One region of the Blautia sp. BCRC 81119 genome, then DNA from elsewhere that is predicted to be linked to it. Evidence: riboswitches for the same ligand, from Rfam matches in the RefSeq annotation. Region 1 holds a riboswitch; the other holds the start of a gene.
The links. Region 1 has a riboswitch for FMN ahead of ribD (bifunctional diaminohydroxyphosphoribosylaminopyrimidine deaminase/5-amino-6-(5-phosphoribosylamino)uracil reductase RibD). Riboswitches for the same ligand answer to the same signal wherever they lie in the genome.

Region 1 (8,141 bases):
TATTTCCTCACTTCCTCTCTTGGTCTGCGTGGACAATTAGAAAGCCGTTTTCGGCGGTTTTGGTATTGCAATATGCCCTTTGCCGTTTTCGCGTCTGCAAAGCCGCATGGCACAAGGGCTTTTGCCCGTCTATTTGTCCATGCTGGCGGGCGTTTTCCGCGTCCTCTTGCCGGGGCAATAGGGACACTCTTTGAAAACGCAAAACTCATATTTCCACCCGGGGCGGTAGAAACGGCAAGTGCCGCAATCTTCATCATCTCCGGCACAACCGGATTGATAGCGGTCAAATCCCGGCTTCTGCTGCATGAGCAGTTCAAACGCCCGCTGCTTGCCCTTTGTGAAATACATTCCGGCTGCGCCTCCTTTCCTGCGGGCATAAAAAAACGCCACAACTTCTTTGAAGCTGCGGCGGCATATCCTACCCACTTAAAAACGCCATATCAAGGCTTGTCCAACCTTGCTACGGCGTTTTAGGTGTAATCATAGGGGCTGTTTAATTGTCTTTAAGATAGTGGAAAGCCGCATGGTTACGGCAATTTCCGTGTTGTGCATATATTGACGGAGCAGTAGGTCCCACAGGGCCTGGGCAGCCTCTTGCTCCACATCTGTCACATCCACAGGAACTATGATTTCCATAACAGGACATACAGGACAAATCCTCATGACTGTCCTGCTGCATTTCCATTTCCTTACGTTTTCGATGCCTGAACAGCATTCTTCGATCACCTCATAGGAAAATAACTTTCCCTACAGTATATGACAACAGCTTTTACCTGTGCATAGGATCCCCGCAAGCCTGTACCCTGCCAGGAAAATATAATAAATATGTCTTTCATTTTATGACAGACCATATTTTTCCCGGAAATATTTCTGGTCATACAATACTCCCGGATCTTCCGGCTTCAGTTCCATCGCTTTCTTATGAAAAAAGAATGCCTGCTCCGGGCATCCCATTTTATCATAACAAACGCAAAGCTGCATATATGGCACAAATCCATGACACTCAGCCATAAAAAATCCACCCTTTTTCTTATCTGAAGGCACAGTGAGCGCCTGCCCGTACCAGTAGGCAGCCTGTCTGGGAAGCTCTCTTTCCAGAAAAATCTTTCCGACCTCACAACAGATTTCCGCCCTCGGCACATCCATAGTCAGGCTGTACAGAAAAGCTTCCAGTGCGTACTTTTTTTCTCCCATTTTCCGGTAACACTGTCCAAGTACAAAACAGGCATCGATCTTATTTTCCAGCCATCCGGGCGGATTTTTCAGGAACTCCACCAACACAGCCTCTGTCTCCGGATAACGCTGATGATAATACAGTTCTCTCCCATAATAAAGCTGATGTCTGGGTTCCAGCGTTTCTCCTCCTGCCAGCATTTTTTCATAAATGCGAAGATTACGGTCCGGATCACCTTTTCCACATTTCCGGTGCCGGATCACCACATCTGAATAAATGATATTTCCCTCCGGAATCACAGTTTCATGAACTGCCCCATTCCATCTGAAATTTCTGGATGTTTTCATTATCCGCTCCCGAAAATAAGAAAATGTTGTTCTCCCGCTCTGGTCAAACCCTGCCGCATATTCCATCATTACAACATCTGTTCCGGGATCCAGAGTTTCTTTAAGACTCTTCAGTTTTTCCAGATTTTCTTCATCCAGGACATCATCCGCATCCAGCCACATCCAGTAATCGGTGCGGACTTTTTCCAGAAGAAAATTACGCGGAGCAGAAAAATCATCACACCAGGGAAAATCAAACACCTGCGACGTATACTGCTCCGCAATCTCTTTTGTTCTGTCTGAAGAACCGGTATCTGCGATCAGGATCGCATCCATCACCTGAGAAACCGGCTTTAAAATTCTCTCAAGAACTGCTTCTTCATTTTTTACGATCATACATAGACTGAGGGAAATCATATTTCAGGATCCTTCGGATTTTTATAATATTTATGCCGTTCCCGTCAGTCCTATGCCTTCTGTCAGTGTACAGCTTCTGCTTTCGGATAAAGCTGAGCTCATCCTCATATCACCAACTGTGGTATATCCTCTATATGTTCTGCAAGACGATCTGCTCCGTTCAGCTCCCCGCTCTCACCATATCCATACAGGCATCCTATAAATGGGCTTTTGCAGGCTCTGGCACATTCCAGATCCTGCCTCCTGTCTCCGACCACCAGATAAGGGCCTGTATATTCCCGGATGATTTCCTGCACAATTTCTGTCTTTGGACGGAATCCATACGATTCGCAGTCATAAAAATGATCGAACCATCGTTCCATCCCAAATTCCTTCCAGTGCGCCTCACGATAGGAAGCTTTACAGTTACTTAAGATCACAAGATGATATCCCCGGTTCTTCAAGGCTGTAAGCATCTCCTCTGCTCCCGGATACCACACTGCCTTATGCTTCCTGATCTGTCTGACCATCAGTTCTCCTACCATCCTGCTCGCCTGCTCTTTATAGCTCTGATCCAGCTCCGGCAAAAATGTATTCCACATCTCCTTACTGTTAAATCCCAGCCAGCCGGCAATTTCCGCCGAGCCTATCTCCCGTTCTTCTGCAGCCTTCTGTTCTGTCAGCCACTGATAGGTTTCACGAAATGCCGGTTCATAGATTCCAATGGTATGATGGATCGTTCCATCATAATCGAATATGATTGTTTTTGTCATCATTTATTTCCCTATCTATTAGAGCTGCTTCATCAGATTGACCATCTCGATCGCAGATAACGCACAATCATAGCCTTTATTACCTGCTTTGCTTCCTGCTCGCGCAATAGCCTGCTCGATATTCTCAGTCGTGATCACTCCGAATAAGACCGGGATCCCTGTTGCAAGTTCAACCTGTGCGATCCCCTTGGCAGATTCATTGCACACCAGATCATAATGTGAAGTATCTCCACGAATGACAGCTCCCACGCAGATAACTGCATCATATTTTCCTGACTGTGCCATTTTCTGTGCTGTAAGCGGGATCTCAAATGCTCCCGGCACCCATGCTGCAGTAATATTCTCTTCTTCTACTCCATGTCTTACCAGTCCGTCGACTGCCCCTCCCAATAATTTATTCACAATGATCTCATTGAATCTCGCTGCCACGATACCAACCTTCATTCCCTCCGGTGCTACTACTTTTCCTTCTACTAAATTGATCTGTCTCATTTTTTCTTCCTCCTGCTATTTGCTGTTTTTTATAAATTTATTTCCTTAAAAATATGACCCATCTTTTCCTGCTTCGTTTTCATATACTTCCGGTCATATTTTTGTACCGGAATCTCCAATGGTACTCTCTCATTGATCTTCAGCCCGAATTCGCCAAGCCCATAGACTTTATCCGGGTTATTGGTCAGTAATCTTAATGATTTCACACCAAGGTCTGACAGTATCTGTGCCCCAACCCAGTACTCTCTGAGATCCGGTGCAAACCCTAACTTCACATTAGCCTCCACGGTATCATATCCCTGTTCCTGAAGCGCATAGGCTTTGATCTTATTGATCAGTCCGATTCCTCTGCCTTCCTGTCTCATATACAGAATGATCCCTCTGCCTTCCGCCTCTACCTGGCGCATCGCTGTCTGCAGCTGCAGGCCGCAGTCACATCTGAGCGATCCGAATGCATCTCCTGTCAGGCACTCCGAATGTACACGGCAAAGCACATCCTCACCATCTCCTAGATCACCTTTTACCAGTGCCAGATGATGCTCTCCTGTAATGTCATTGATATAGCCATACATTTTAAAATCACCGTACTGCGTTGGGAGGTTTGCAGCTGCTTCCTCCTTTACATGCTTTTCATGTATTCTTATATAATCCTGCAGATCACGAATCGTAATAAATGTAAGGTTATGCTCTTTTGCCATTTCCCATAGCTGTGATGTACGCATCATAGTGCCATCTTCTTTCATAACTTCACAGCACACGCCGCATTCTTTCAGTCCGGCAAGTCTCATAAGATCTGTTGTTGCCTCCGTATGGCCATTTCGTACCAGAACCCCGCCTTTTCTGGAAATAAGCGGAAATACATGTCCCGGTCTTCTGAAATCCTCCGGTTTTGACTGATCATCCACACACTTCATAATGGTATAGGAGCGTTCTGCCGCAGAGATACCGGTGGTTGTATCTGCGTGATCCACTGCCACGGTAAATGCTGTGCTGTGATTGTCCGTGTTCTCAGCAACCATCGGCGGAAAATTCAATCTCGCCGCAATTTCTGCACTCATCGGTGTACAGATAAGACCCTTTGCATAAGTCGCCATGAAATTAATATTTTCCCGGGTCGCAAACTCTGCCGCACATATCAGATCTCCCTCATTTTCTCTGTCCGGATCATCTGTGACCAGAATTATTTTTCCTTCCTTAAGATCCCTAAGTGCCTCTTCAATTGTGTTGTACTGATAATTTTGTGACATACTGTATATCCTCCTGTTCTAAAACCCGAATTCTTCAAGAAACTCCATCGTAATTCCGGATTCTTTTTTCTCTTCTTCGTTTTTTCTGATGCCAAGCAATTTTTCTACATATTTTCCGATCACATCATTTTCCAGATTAACCAGATCCCCCGGCACCTTTTCCAAAAGGGTGGTTTCTTCTCCTGTATGTGGAATGACCGACACCTGAAAACCAGTTTCATCAACCCTTGCAACTGTCAGGCTGATCCCATCAATACAAACGGATCCTTTTTCCACGATCAGATGCAAGATCTGTGGCGATGTCTCAATTGATACCCAGATGGCATTTTCTTCCCGGAGCATGGAACGTATCACTCCAGTCCCATCAATATGACCGCTTACTATGTGTCCCCCGAACCTGCCATCTGCAGCCATTGCACGTTCCAGGTTTACCTGGCTTCCAGCTTTACAACTGCCAAGACTGCTTCTTCTGATCGTCTCTGCCATCACATCGGCAGTAAATCCGTCCGGCTGGATCGACGTAACTGTCAGACACACACCATTCACAGCAATACTGTCACCGATCCTTGTCCCTTCCAGGACTTTCCGGGCTTTCACTGCCAGGATCCCTGATTCTCCTGTCAGCTGTATATAACGGACTTTTCCTTTCTCTTCTACGATTCCTGTAAACATGATTCCTCCTGTTTTTTCTCACACACCTGACATCTTATCCGGATGTCCTCACCGATCTGGCAGATATCTGTATATTTCAGTTCTACTGCTTCAGACGGGAATTCAACTCCGATACCTTCTACCGGTGTCTTCCCGGCCACACCACCAAACAGCTTTGGTGCCACAAAAGCCTGTACTTCCTTTACAATTCCGGCTCGCAGGGCACTGTCATTTAACGTACCGCCTCCCTCCAGGAGGATGCTGTCAATACCCCTGTTTCCAAGATCTGTCATCAACTTTTTAAGGTCTATCTGATCCTTTTCATCCGGACAGTAAATGGTCTCAACTCCCATGGTATGTAATATTTTTATTTTTTCTTCTGTATTTTTCTGATCTGCATAAGCCACGATCGTCCGGTACTTTTCCGCACTTTTTACGATCTGACTGTCCGGCGGGATCCTGAGCTTACTGTCGCACACAATCCTGACAGGACTTTTCCAGCCTTCTACCCGGACGTTCAACATCGGATCATCTGCAAGCACAGTTCCAATACCTGCCATGATCCCCATGTACTGATGCCGCATATGCTGTACTTCTTTTCTTGCCGCTTCTCCGGTGATCCATTTTGATGCTCCTGTCTTCGTTGCGATCTTCCCATCCAGTGTCATGGCATACTTCATCACCACGTATGGGGTTTTCGTAGTAATATAATGGAAAAAAACCGGATTCAGCTGATCACATTCTTCTCTCATAAAATCTTCAACTACTGTTACACCGGCTTCCCTTAACATCTGTACACCTTTTCCTGCCACTTTCGGATTCGGATCTCGGGAACCGATCACCACTTTTCTGATCTTCTGTTCAATGATCGCTTCCGTACATGGAGGTGTTTTTCCATGATGACAGCAAGGCTCCAGCGTAACATAAATCACCGCACCTTCTGCTGATTCTGTGAGGGAAGCAATTGCATTACGTTCCGCATGAAGTTCTCCATACTTTTTATGATAGCCTTCCCCGATGATCCTTCCGTCTTTTACGATCACTGCCCCTACCATCGGATTGGGATTCGTCCAGCCTTCTCCTTTTTTGGCCAGCTGAATCGCCCGAAGCATATATTCCTGATCCGTCATTTTTATTCCTTCTTTCTTATTCCTGTTCTTTGCCTGGTGCGCCGAGGCTTTTAGACCTGTGCAATCGGATTCACAGGCAAGTGAGTGGTATATTTATTTCGAAAACGATGTGCCAAATACAAAAAAAGCCTGCAGAAATATCTGCAGGGTGGAATTGATCTGTTACATATGATCAATAAATGAATGTCTGATTATTTCCTACATAAAAAGCTCTGAAATGGATCACCATCTCAGAGCTCTGATACTACATTCATTCATACAAAAATCAACTGTACTATCATCTTCTTCCATCCAGACTATACTGTCGGCCCCGGAATCTCACCGGATCATACCTTTCGGCTCGCGGGCTCTACCGCCGGTAGGGAATCACACCCTGCCCTGAAGATATCTTTTTGTTTATTTTAATACTTTATCTGTCATTTGTAAAGCGGAATTTTTATTTTACTCATTCCATGCGGAATATTATCATTGAACGGTAACGAAACTAATCACTAATCCGCATACTATACTCATCTTTTTTTGTATATAACCAATTCAGGATTTTCACCGTCTTTCTCATATGTACATATCATAATAAAATCCATATTTGCCAGAATACCGAAGTATCTGTCCCCTCCGAATTCAGATTCCATTTGATTTCCCAGATAAGTTTTCTGGTCATCCAGAAATTTCACTTTTTGTCCATTTGGCAGTGCATATTCCAGATTTACATATTTACCTACAAGTGCATTCAGTCTGTCTACCCTTGGAAGTCCATCTATATGTAAATCATTTATTTCATTTATCAATTGCATTTTAAACTCTTCAAACTGCCCATTGTCACTAAGTTCATCATACCTTTTCCAGTAATCTAACTTTGGAAGCATTTCTTTCAGATAAGTGCGTGCCTGTTCTTCGGTAAAGCTTTCATTTACCATATTCTTTACACAAACATCAATCAATTCATCCATATCATTATATGTGTATGTTCCATCTGCATAGCACCACTTACAATACTCCTCATTTAATGTGCCATCCTTATCACGTCCCAATATGGAATCATCATCAATTGGCATCCCGCAGCACTGACAGATCAGCTTTCTGGGTTCTCCCAAAAGCGTATTGATCGATACATCAAATTCTTTCGATAAGAGCTTAAGTGTATCAGTATTCGGAACGGTATCTCCATTTTCCCAGCGTGATACAGCCTGTCTCGTTACCATGATTTTATCTGCCAGCTCGTCCTGTGACATTCCTCTTTCCGTTCTAAGTTTTAAGATTACATTTTTTGTTTCCATAGCCGTCACCTCCATTATCCTATTATAAAGATAGATCCATGTTCTGAAAAGCAACTTCCTGTTACTATAGTCTATCCATATTTTATAATGTAGTATATGAAGTGGATAATATAAGAAAAACCCTTGAAAATACTGGATTTTCAAGGGTTTTATGGATCTTATTAAAGATCTGCAGATATCAGATTATTTACCCATCTGCTTTGCAACTTCCTCAGCGAAGTTCTCTTCTTTTTTCTCAAGACCATCGCCTGTCTCGTAGCGAACGAAGCCTTTGATCTGGATCTTAGCGCCGTTCTCTTTTGCTACCTGCTCTACGTATTTAGCAACGGACTGTTTTCCGTCCTCTGCTTTTACGTATGTCTGGTCAAGAAGACAGATCTCTTTGAGCTCTTTCTTAATACGTCCTGTGATCATTCCCTCGATAACCTTAGCCGGTTTCTGGGACTCCTTCGGGTCGTTCTGAATCTGAGCCATAAGGATCTCTTTCTCATGCTCGATATAGTCAGCGCTTACTTCCTTGTCGCTTGTGTACTGCGGTTTCAGAGCTGCGATCTGCATAGCTACGTTCTTAGCCATCTCTTTAACAGCATCGTTAACAACATCTGTCTCAACGTCTACAAGAACGCCGATCTTTCCACCCATATGAGTGTAGGAAGCGATGAATCCGTTCTGCTC
Region 2 (8,141 bases), on a different contig from region 1:
TTCAGTGTATGGCACAATATTGCGGGTTCCATTTTTGCGGGGATCCGCCGTGCAGGTGCAGAAAACCTTGCAGAGATTGACCGGATCAGGGAAATCGACTGCTGTAATTGCGAAAAGCAATAAGCAGTGAATGCGGATTGCGGATATCCTCCTGACGGGGAACAGAAAAGCTGTGGAAGAATGTCTGTAAAGAAAGATCCGGGGGAGTTTGAGAGATAAAATGGCAGATTATGTCGAAAGAAAAAGTCATAAAATGCAGAATTGTGGTTTACAAATTTTAGCCGGTATACTATAATAACCACATGGACGAACAAACGTCCCCAACATATGAAAACAGGGGGGCCCGCTGAAGCGAGCTGAGAGTAGACTGTAAATGTCTTGACCCATAACCTGATTTGGATAATGCCAACGTAGGGACATATGCACGAAGGATTCTTAAAGACACAGAAGATCAGAGAGTACAGAAGAGATCAGAAGTACAGAAGATTTTCATTAAGTACGTAAGAGTAAGAGCCGGTTGCCGTGATGCGTATGCGTTGCAGCAGCCGGTTTTTTGTTGTATAAACACAAAGAATTTATGGAAGGAGATTTTTTTTACATGAGAAATTACAGTACACAGATGGAGGCAGCCCGTAAAGGCATCATCACACCTGAGCTTGAGATCGTAGCTAAGAAGGAACGCATGACAACAGAGGAACTGCTTCCGCTGGTAGCCTCCGGTAAGGTGGCAATCTGTGCAAATAAAAATCACAAATGTATCGATCCGGAGGGCGTAGGTTCCATGCTCCGCACCAAGATCAATGTAAACCTTGGTGTATCCAGAGACTGCAAGGACTACGATGTAGAGATGCAGAAAGTAATGGAAGCTGTAAACATGGGCGCCCATGCTATCATGGATCTTTCTTCCCACGGAAATACCATTCCGTTCCGACGCAAGCTGACATCCGAGTGTCCGGCAATGATCGGAACCGTTCCGGTTTATGATTCCGTTATCCACTATCAGAGAGATCTTGATACGCTGACAGCTAAAGATTTTATCGATGTAGTAAGACTCCATGCACAGGATGGTGTTGACTTTGTAACTCTTCACTGTGGAATCACAAGAAAGACCATCGATCAGATCCGTAATCACAAGAGAAAAATGAATATCGTTTCCAGAGGAGGATCTCTTGTATTTGCATGGATGTGTATGACCGGTGAGGAGAATCCGTTCTATGAATACTACGACGAGATCCTGGATATCTGCCGCGAGTATGATGTGACCATCTCTCTTGGTGATGCCTGCCGTCCTGGATGTCTGGCTGACGCAACAGACGTATGCCAGATCGAGGAGCTTGTACGTCTTGGCGAGCTGACCAAACGTGCATGGGAAAAGGACGTTCAGGTTATGGTTGAGGGACCGGGACATGTGCCGCTTGATCAGGTTGAGGCAAATATGAAAGTACAGCAGTCCATTTGCCAGGGTGCACCGTTCTATGTATTAGGACCTATCGTAACTGACGTTGCACCGGGATATGACCACATCACATCCGCGATCGGCGGAGCAGTAGCTGCTATGTCCGGAGCAGCATTCCTCTGCTATGTAACACCGGCAGAGCACCTTGCACTTCCGAATCTTGAGGACGTAAAACAGGGAATCATGGCATCTAAGATCGCAGCTCATGCAGCAGACATTGCCAAAGGTGTCCGCGGTGCCCGTGAGATCGATGACAAGATGGCAGATGCCAGAAGAAAGCTTGACTGGGAGGCACAGTGGGAATGCGCCATGGATCCGGAAACAGCAAAACGTATCTGGAACGAGCGCAAACCGGAGCATGATGATACCTGCTCCATGTGCGGTAAATTCTGCGCAGTACGAAGCATGAACAAGGCACTTGCAGGAGAACATATCGATATTCTGTAAGAATACAGAATGCATATGAGCATGCAGCATCACAGTAGAACGTGGTGTTGGCAGTATCCAGCCAGAAAACTGGTTGATTGAATGCGGATATGGAAAGAACAGTAATGCTGAAATTGTGGAAAGTCTGATGTTCCGATAATAAAACATAAACCGCTGTGATCTAAAATGAAGATCACAGCGGTTTTTTGCAGAGTTAGGGACATTATTGCAGCTTGCGAAAAGACAGGGCCGCGTTATAATAAAAACAGAACTTACATATAAATGGTTTACATAAAAAGGAAGGAAAGGTACGAAATGAAATTTCCGAAAAAATTGATAGCATTTGGTCTGTCATTATGTATGTCTATTGTTCCATGTGGACCGGTGGTGGCCGAAGATTTTACAGACGCACAGACGGATATAACAGACGCCATTGATACTTTTACAGATGACGGGAATTTTGAGGAATCAGAAAATACCGTAAACACAGATCAGATCGCGGGAGAAGATAATACCGTGAGCACAGATCAGATTACAGAAGAAGAGTTTCCGGGATCAGATATCGGAACGGAAACGGATGAAGCTGAAAGCTCAGAGAATGAGGAAATACAACAGGATTCTGATGAAGGATTAATTCTGGAAGAACCTTCGGCGGTCATCAGAAAAGCAGAAGGAACAGAGGAGGCTGCGGCACCGGAAGAAATTTTTGGTGACGGAGAAAACAAGGAGCAGCAGGAAGATATATTCACAGATGATATTCCGGCAGCAGGCACTTCCGAAAAAGAAACAGATGTGGAGAGCACAGAAATATATCTGTATGCGATGAATGATACCTACAGCAGTGTGATCTCCATGCCGGATACCATGCAGACATCTTATCAGATCCAGACATCCGGCAAAAATCCGGTATATACGGTTGTTTCCGGTTATACTGCGAAAGTCAGCGAAACCGGTCTTGTTACTCCTAAAATGCAGTATGTAACCTATGTAGACAAAAACGGAAATGACGTAAAGAGCCAGTGGGAATACATGTTTGGAGAGACCCTGATCTCTGTACAGGATGGAAACAGTACCGTTTATTATAAATTCATACTCAAAGATTATGCGGAGTATTACGCAGAACAAAAAATGGATACATTTCTCAAAGAAAATATTACTGCGGAAATGTCCGATTATAAAAAGGTTGAGACGATCGCCAGATGGCTTGCCAACAACTTTAATTACAGTCAGTATCATTCCGGTTATACAGGCCTGATGCTGGATGGCGGCGGAGACTGCTGGGCCAATACCAGCGCAGTGAACTATATGTGCGAAAAACTGGGACTGACCGTGTATGCAAGGTATGCGGCAAATGATCCGGGGGCAGGAAGCGGTCACAGGAATTCCGTAGTCATTATTGACGGCGAAAGATATCTGGTTGACTGCGGATATACGGGAAATGCCCCCAGACATTATGAATTGTCCAAAATGGACTATGACTATTCTTATGAGATCCTGAATGATGGAACACTCAGGCTGTATCAGTATGAAGGGACAGATACAAATATCGTAGTTCCGGATACTATTGACGGAAGAAAAGTAACGGTTCTTGGAAACAGTACCTTCCAGTATTGCACCCAGGCTTCTGATATAGAGTCTGTTACTTTGCCGGATTCGCTTACAACCATCGAAAAGAATGCTTTTTACAACTGTGAGAAATTGAAATCTGTTACGATTCCCCCAAATGTGTCATCTATAGGGCTGGCTGCTTTTGTGGAGGGCTTGTCTGAGTCCAGTCTGACAGAAATTAAAGTAGATCCGGAAAATCCGTATTTTTCTGAAAAAGACGGAGTGGTATTCAGCAAGGATGGCACAAAACTGATCGTGTTTCCGTCCGGACGTTCCGGAGATTACCAGATCCCGGATGGAACTGTAAGCGTGGGAGACTATGCTTTTTATTACTGTGTAAATGTTTCTTCCATAACAGTCCCGGGAAGTGTCAGAAGCCTTGGAGAAGGTGCATTCGGAAACTGCTCGTCGCTTACGAAAGCTGTCCTGAACGAAGGTTTGGAAGAAATCGGTGAATATGCATTCCAGAGCAGTTCAGGGATCCGTGATATTATAATTCCCGCATCTGTAAAATCAGTTGGGAAAAATGGACTTCGTCTGTCTTCCGGGTGCAGGATAAGAGTACTGAGCACAGATACTGTTTGGGCGGATGATGCGTTCAGGGATTCAGCACTGATCGCGGGAAAAAAGGATTCCACACTTCAGAAATACGCAGAGGACCATGGCTGCACGTTTGTGGAGCTGTCAGCAGACAACCGGATACCGCTTCAGAATGAATGGTTTGAACAGATCACTTCAGACTATGAATATAATGGAAAAAGCCATGAACCCGAAATAGAATCCAGTGAATCCGCACCGGAACTTGAGCAGGGCTCCGATTATGAAGTAACTTATGAAAATAACATCAATGCAGGAACTGCGACTATAAAGATCACGGGAAAAGATATTTTCTGCGGTACAGTAGAGCGGAGTTTCAAGATTACGCCAGATGAAAATGGAATGCATGTGTGCTATTTTGCGGAAAATAATGAAACCTACCTGGAAACCACCTTTAAAGGAAAAAAAGTGGAACCGGAAGTGGTAATTGACGGACTGGTACGGGGGAAAGATTATACGGTAACCTATGTTAATAATGAAAAGCCTGGTGAAGCTCGTGCAGAGCTCACGGGAATCGGCAATTATAAAGGATCGGAAACATTATATTTTACTATTTACGGAAAACTACCGGCTGCGGATCCAATAGCTGATCAGACATATACAGGAAATGAGATCACACCGGACATCGTGATACCCGGATTGAAAGCCGGCGAAGATTATTATATGTATTACGAGGATAATCAGTATCCGGGTGTGGCAACGGTAACCATTTATGGTACCGGTTATTATAAAGGTACTGCAACCATTCATTTCAAGATCATAAAAAAGACAGAAAAGTTTGTCAGCAATGTTAAGCTAAACAGAACCTCTTACACTTATACGGGAAAAACCATCCGGCCATCAGTAACCGTAACTGTAAATGGAAAGAAGATCGGTGCGAGTGCTTATAAGCTGTATTACAAAAATAATAAAAACTCCGGAATTGGAACTGTGCAGGTCAGAGGGACTGGAAAATACAGTCGTATCAACAAAACGATTACCTTTAAGATCCTGCCTCCAAAAACTCTGCTGACAGGACTGAAAAAAGCAAACAGATCCTTTATCGCAAGCTGGAAGAAAAATATACAGGCAACCGGCTATCAGATCCAGTATGCAGCAGACAGCAGATTTACAAAAGAAAGAAAAACGGTCACAGTTGGAAAACAGTCTGCGACCAGATATAAGATATCAGGACTGAAAAACAAAAAGACCTATTATGTCCGCATCCGGTCATATAAAAGAGTCGGAAAAAAGATTCTTTACAGTAGCTGGAGTACGGTAAAGAAAATCCGGGTTTGATCATAAATGAGCGGATCTCAGACCCATATAAATGGAGAACAATACTTCCGGGACAGAATTAAGCCTTGTAATTATAAAAAGAGCGCGTTATAATGAACTCATAAAAAAGGAAATTTCTTCGGGGCAGGGTGTGATTCCCTACCGGCGGTATAGTCCGCGACCCGCTTTGGCGGCTGATCTGGTGAAATTCCGGAACCGACAGTAAAGTCTGGATGAGAGAAGAACGCGCAGTATTTAAAGAACGTGCTCAGTGCCCCGGGAAGAAGCTCCCGGGGCTTTTTATGTGAAGAAATAGAAATTTTTTTCGCATAAAGATTTCTTGTGGAAATTTTCTTTGAATATTTCTGAAGAAGGAGAGAGAGTTATGAGTGAACAGATATTACAGAGAGGAAATGCCGTGGAAAGAAGCAGAACAAGAACCATCGCGCAGGTAGCCATGCTTGGTGCTGTGGCAGGAGTATTAATGAATCTTGAGTTTCCGATCCCGTTTCTTGCACCATCTTTTTATCAGCTTGATTTTTCCGAGGTACCGGTTATGGTAGGAACCTTCGCTATGGGACCTGTGGCAGGTATCCTGATCGAACTTGTGAAGATTCTCGTACATCTTGTGACTAAGGGGACCATGACTGCCGGTGTTGGTGATGTTGCCAATTTCCTGTTTGGATGTGCCTATGTGGTACCGGCCGGCCTGATCTACCGTTTCCGTCACAAAAAGAGCAGAGTACATGCAGTTGCAGGTATGGCAGCAGGAACAGTCCTGACAGCGATCCTTGCATGCTTTGTCAATGCCTTTGTATTGCTTCCGGCTTACGGTAAGGCGTTTGGAATGCCGATCGAGACCTTTATCCAGATGGGAAGCGCAGTACACAGCTCCGTAAACGGACTGCTTACCTTTGCACTGCTGATCATTGCTCCGTTTAATATCTTTAAATATGCACTGACATCTCTGATCGTATTTGTAATTTATAAGAAGATCCGTGTTGTACTGAAGGGTGACTGATCATAAGCAGCTGCCGGAGGATGAAGAAAAGATCAGAAATTGGTGGTTTCAGATAAATATCTGAGAATGTGAGAAATGCCATGTAATATATTGCCGATGGGCAGTAAATTACATGGCATTTTTTATGTTATAGGAAATTACTCCGTAATGTTCCCATAACATAAAAAAGCCCTCCGGGCAGGATCGCACTGCGACGGAGAGGAATAATGTCGCTGAAGCGACCCGTCGCAGGCGGAGAATCCTGCAAGCAGGATTCTTTCTTGTGTCAGGCGTTTTGTTCTGCAGCTTTCATGACTCCAAGCTCACGTCTGGCAAAAACAACGGCCAGCACAAATGCAGAGGTATCTGCAATTGGTCCTGCGTACATGACGCCATCGATTCCGAAGAAGACCGGGAAGATGACGATCAGCGGCAGCAGGAAGAGCACCTGCCTTGTGAGGGACATGATCACACCAAGCCGGGCTTTTCCAATGGAGGTAAAAAAGCCGGCGGACATAGGCTGGATCCCGTTGGCAAAGGTCATCAGCATGAAGATGCGGAGATATTTTTCTGCAAAATGAAAGTACAGGTCGCTGCCGTTTCCGAAGATGCCTACGATCTGATGCGGGAAGAACTGGAAGCAGATAAAAAATATGGTTGCGATCACAGTACATAAGGTTACGGAATAGCGGTATGTCTGGCGCACGCGGCTGTATTTTTCGGCGCCGTAGTTAAATCCCCAGATGGGCTGGGAGCCCTGGGAGATTCCGATGCAGATGGCCATAAATACCTGATTGACTTTGGAAATGATCCCTGCACAGGCGATTGGAATATCACTTCCGTAAGCGGAGAGTGCTCCGTAATGGCGAAGTGTATTGTTCATGACGATCTGCACTGCAGCAATGGCAACCTGATTGATACAGGATGCCATTCCCAGAGAAAAAATGGCAGACAGATTGCGTGCCTTAGGAATCAGCATGGAGTGGTCCAGGTACATTTTTCGGAGTCTGGAAAAATAAAAGATGATCAGAAGTCCGGATACAATCTGGCCGATCACGGTTGCCCAGGCTGCACCTTTGATGCCCCAGCCGAATCCAAAGATGAAAAGCGGGTCCAGGATGGTGTTGATGGCGGCACCGGCCAGGATGCAGGTCATGGAATAGGTAGGACTCCTGTCTGCTCGGATCAGGTGGTTGCCGCCTGTGCTTAAAACATAAAAGGGAAGTCCAATGGCGGTGATCCCTATGTAATCAATGGCATAGGGCATGACGTCCGGTGTTCCGCCGAAAAAATGAAGAAGTGGCTTCAGGAACAGAAGGACAATGACAGAGAGTATCGTACCGGAGATTATCAGCGTGGAGAGTCCGGTTCCTGCAATGGAGCTGGCTTTTTTTTCGTTTCCTGCGCCCATTTCCAGGTTGTAATTGGAGGCGCTGCCGATTCCCAGGAGCAATGCAGCAGCAGTAGAGATAATGGTTACGGGAAATGCGATGTTTGTGGCGGCGTTTCCAAGCATTCCTACGCCCTGGCCGATAAAGATCTGGTCAACGATATTGTACAGAGCGCTGACCAGCATGCTGATGATGGCGGGAATGGCGAATTTGGCGATCAGGCTGCCTACAGGGGCGGTTCCCAGAGGGTTTTCGGCCTGGGCAGCATTGGTCTGATTTTTCAATGTTTTTTCCTTCTTTCTTGTCTACAGTAGCTGTTTGGTAATGTAATAAGTAAATTTAAATTTTATAGCAGGATATTTATTATAGCACTATTGTGAAGGGAGTGTAAGTATAAAAAATTGAC

Region 2: it holds a riboswitch for FMN, as region 1 does, so the genes downstream of both, DMI82_RS16435 (ECF transporter S component) here and ribD (bifunctional diaminohydroxyphosphoribosylaminopyrimidine deaminase/5-amino-6-(5-phosphoribosylamino)uracil reductase RibD) in region 1, are expected to answer to the same signal.

The regions. Positions count from the first base shown of each region.
Region 1 covers NZ_QJHD01000003.1:192,772-200,912, reverse strand. Annotated here, with positions in the region: gene DMI82_RS03075 (DUF6017 domain-containing protein) at 1-1, opposite strand, end outside; gene DMI82_RS03070 (hypothetical protein) at 130-348, opposite strand; gene DMI82_RS03060 (tetratricopeptide repeat-containing glycosyltransferase family 2 protein) at 838-1,917, opposite strand; gene DMI82_RS03055 (HAD family hydrolase) at 2,022-2,672, opposite strand; gene ribH (6,7-dimethyl-8-ribityllumazine synthase) at 2,688-3,161, opposite strand; gene DMI82_RS03045 (bifunctional 3,4-dihydroxy-2-butanone-4-phosphate synthase/GTP cyclohydrolase II) at 3,191-4,408, opposite strand; gene ribE (riboflavin synthase) at 4,427-5,080, opposite strand; gene ribD (bifunctional diaminohydroxyphosphoribosylaminopyrimidine deaminase/5-amino-6-(5-phosphoribosylamino)uracil reductase RibD) at 5,062-6,189, opposite strand; FMN riboswitch at 6,465-6,579, opposite strand; gene DMI82_RS03030 (zinc ribbon domain-containing protein) at 6,699-7,466, opposite strand; gene tsf (translation elongation factor Ts) at 7,650-8,141, opposite strand, start outside.
Region 2 covers NZ_QJHD01000031.1:1,764-9,904, reverse strand. Annotated here, with positions in the region: gene DMI82_RS16450 (bile acid:sodium symporter family protein) at 1-123, shown strand, start outside; gene thiC (phosphomethylpyrimidine synthase ThiC) at 599-1,903, shown strand; gene DMI82_RS16440 (fibronectin type III domain-containing protein) at 2,198-5,365, shown strand; FMN riboswitch at 5,476-5,593, shown strand; gene DMI82_RS16435 (ECF transporter S component) at 5,730-6,365, shown strand; gene DMI82_RS16430 (MATE family efflux transporter) at 6,631-8,019, opposite strand.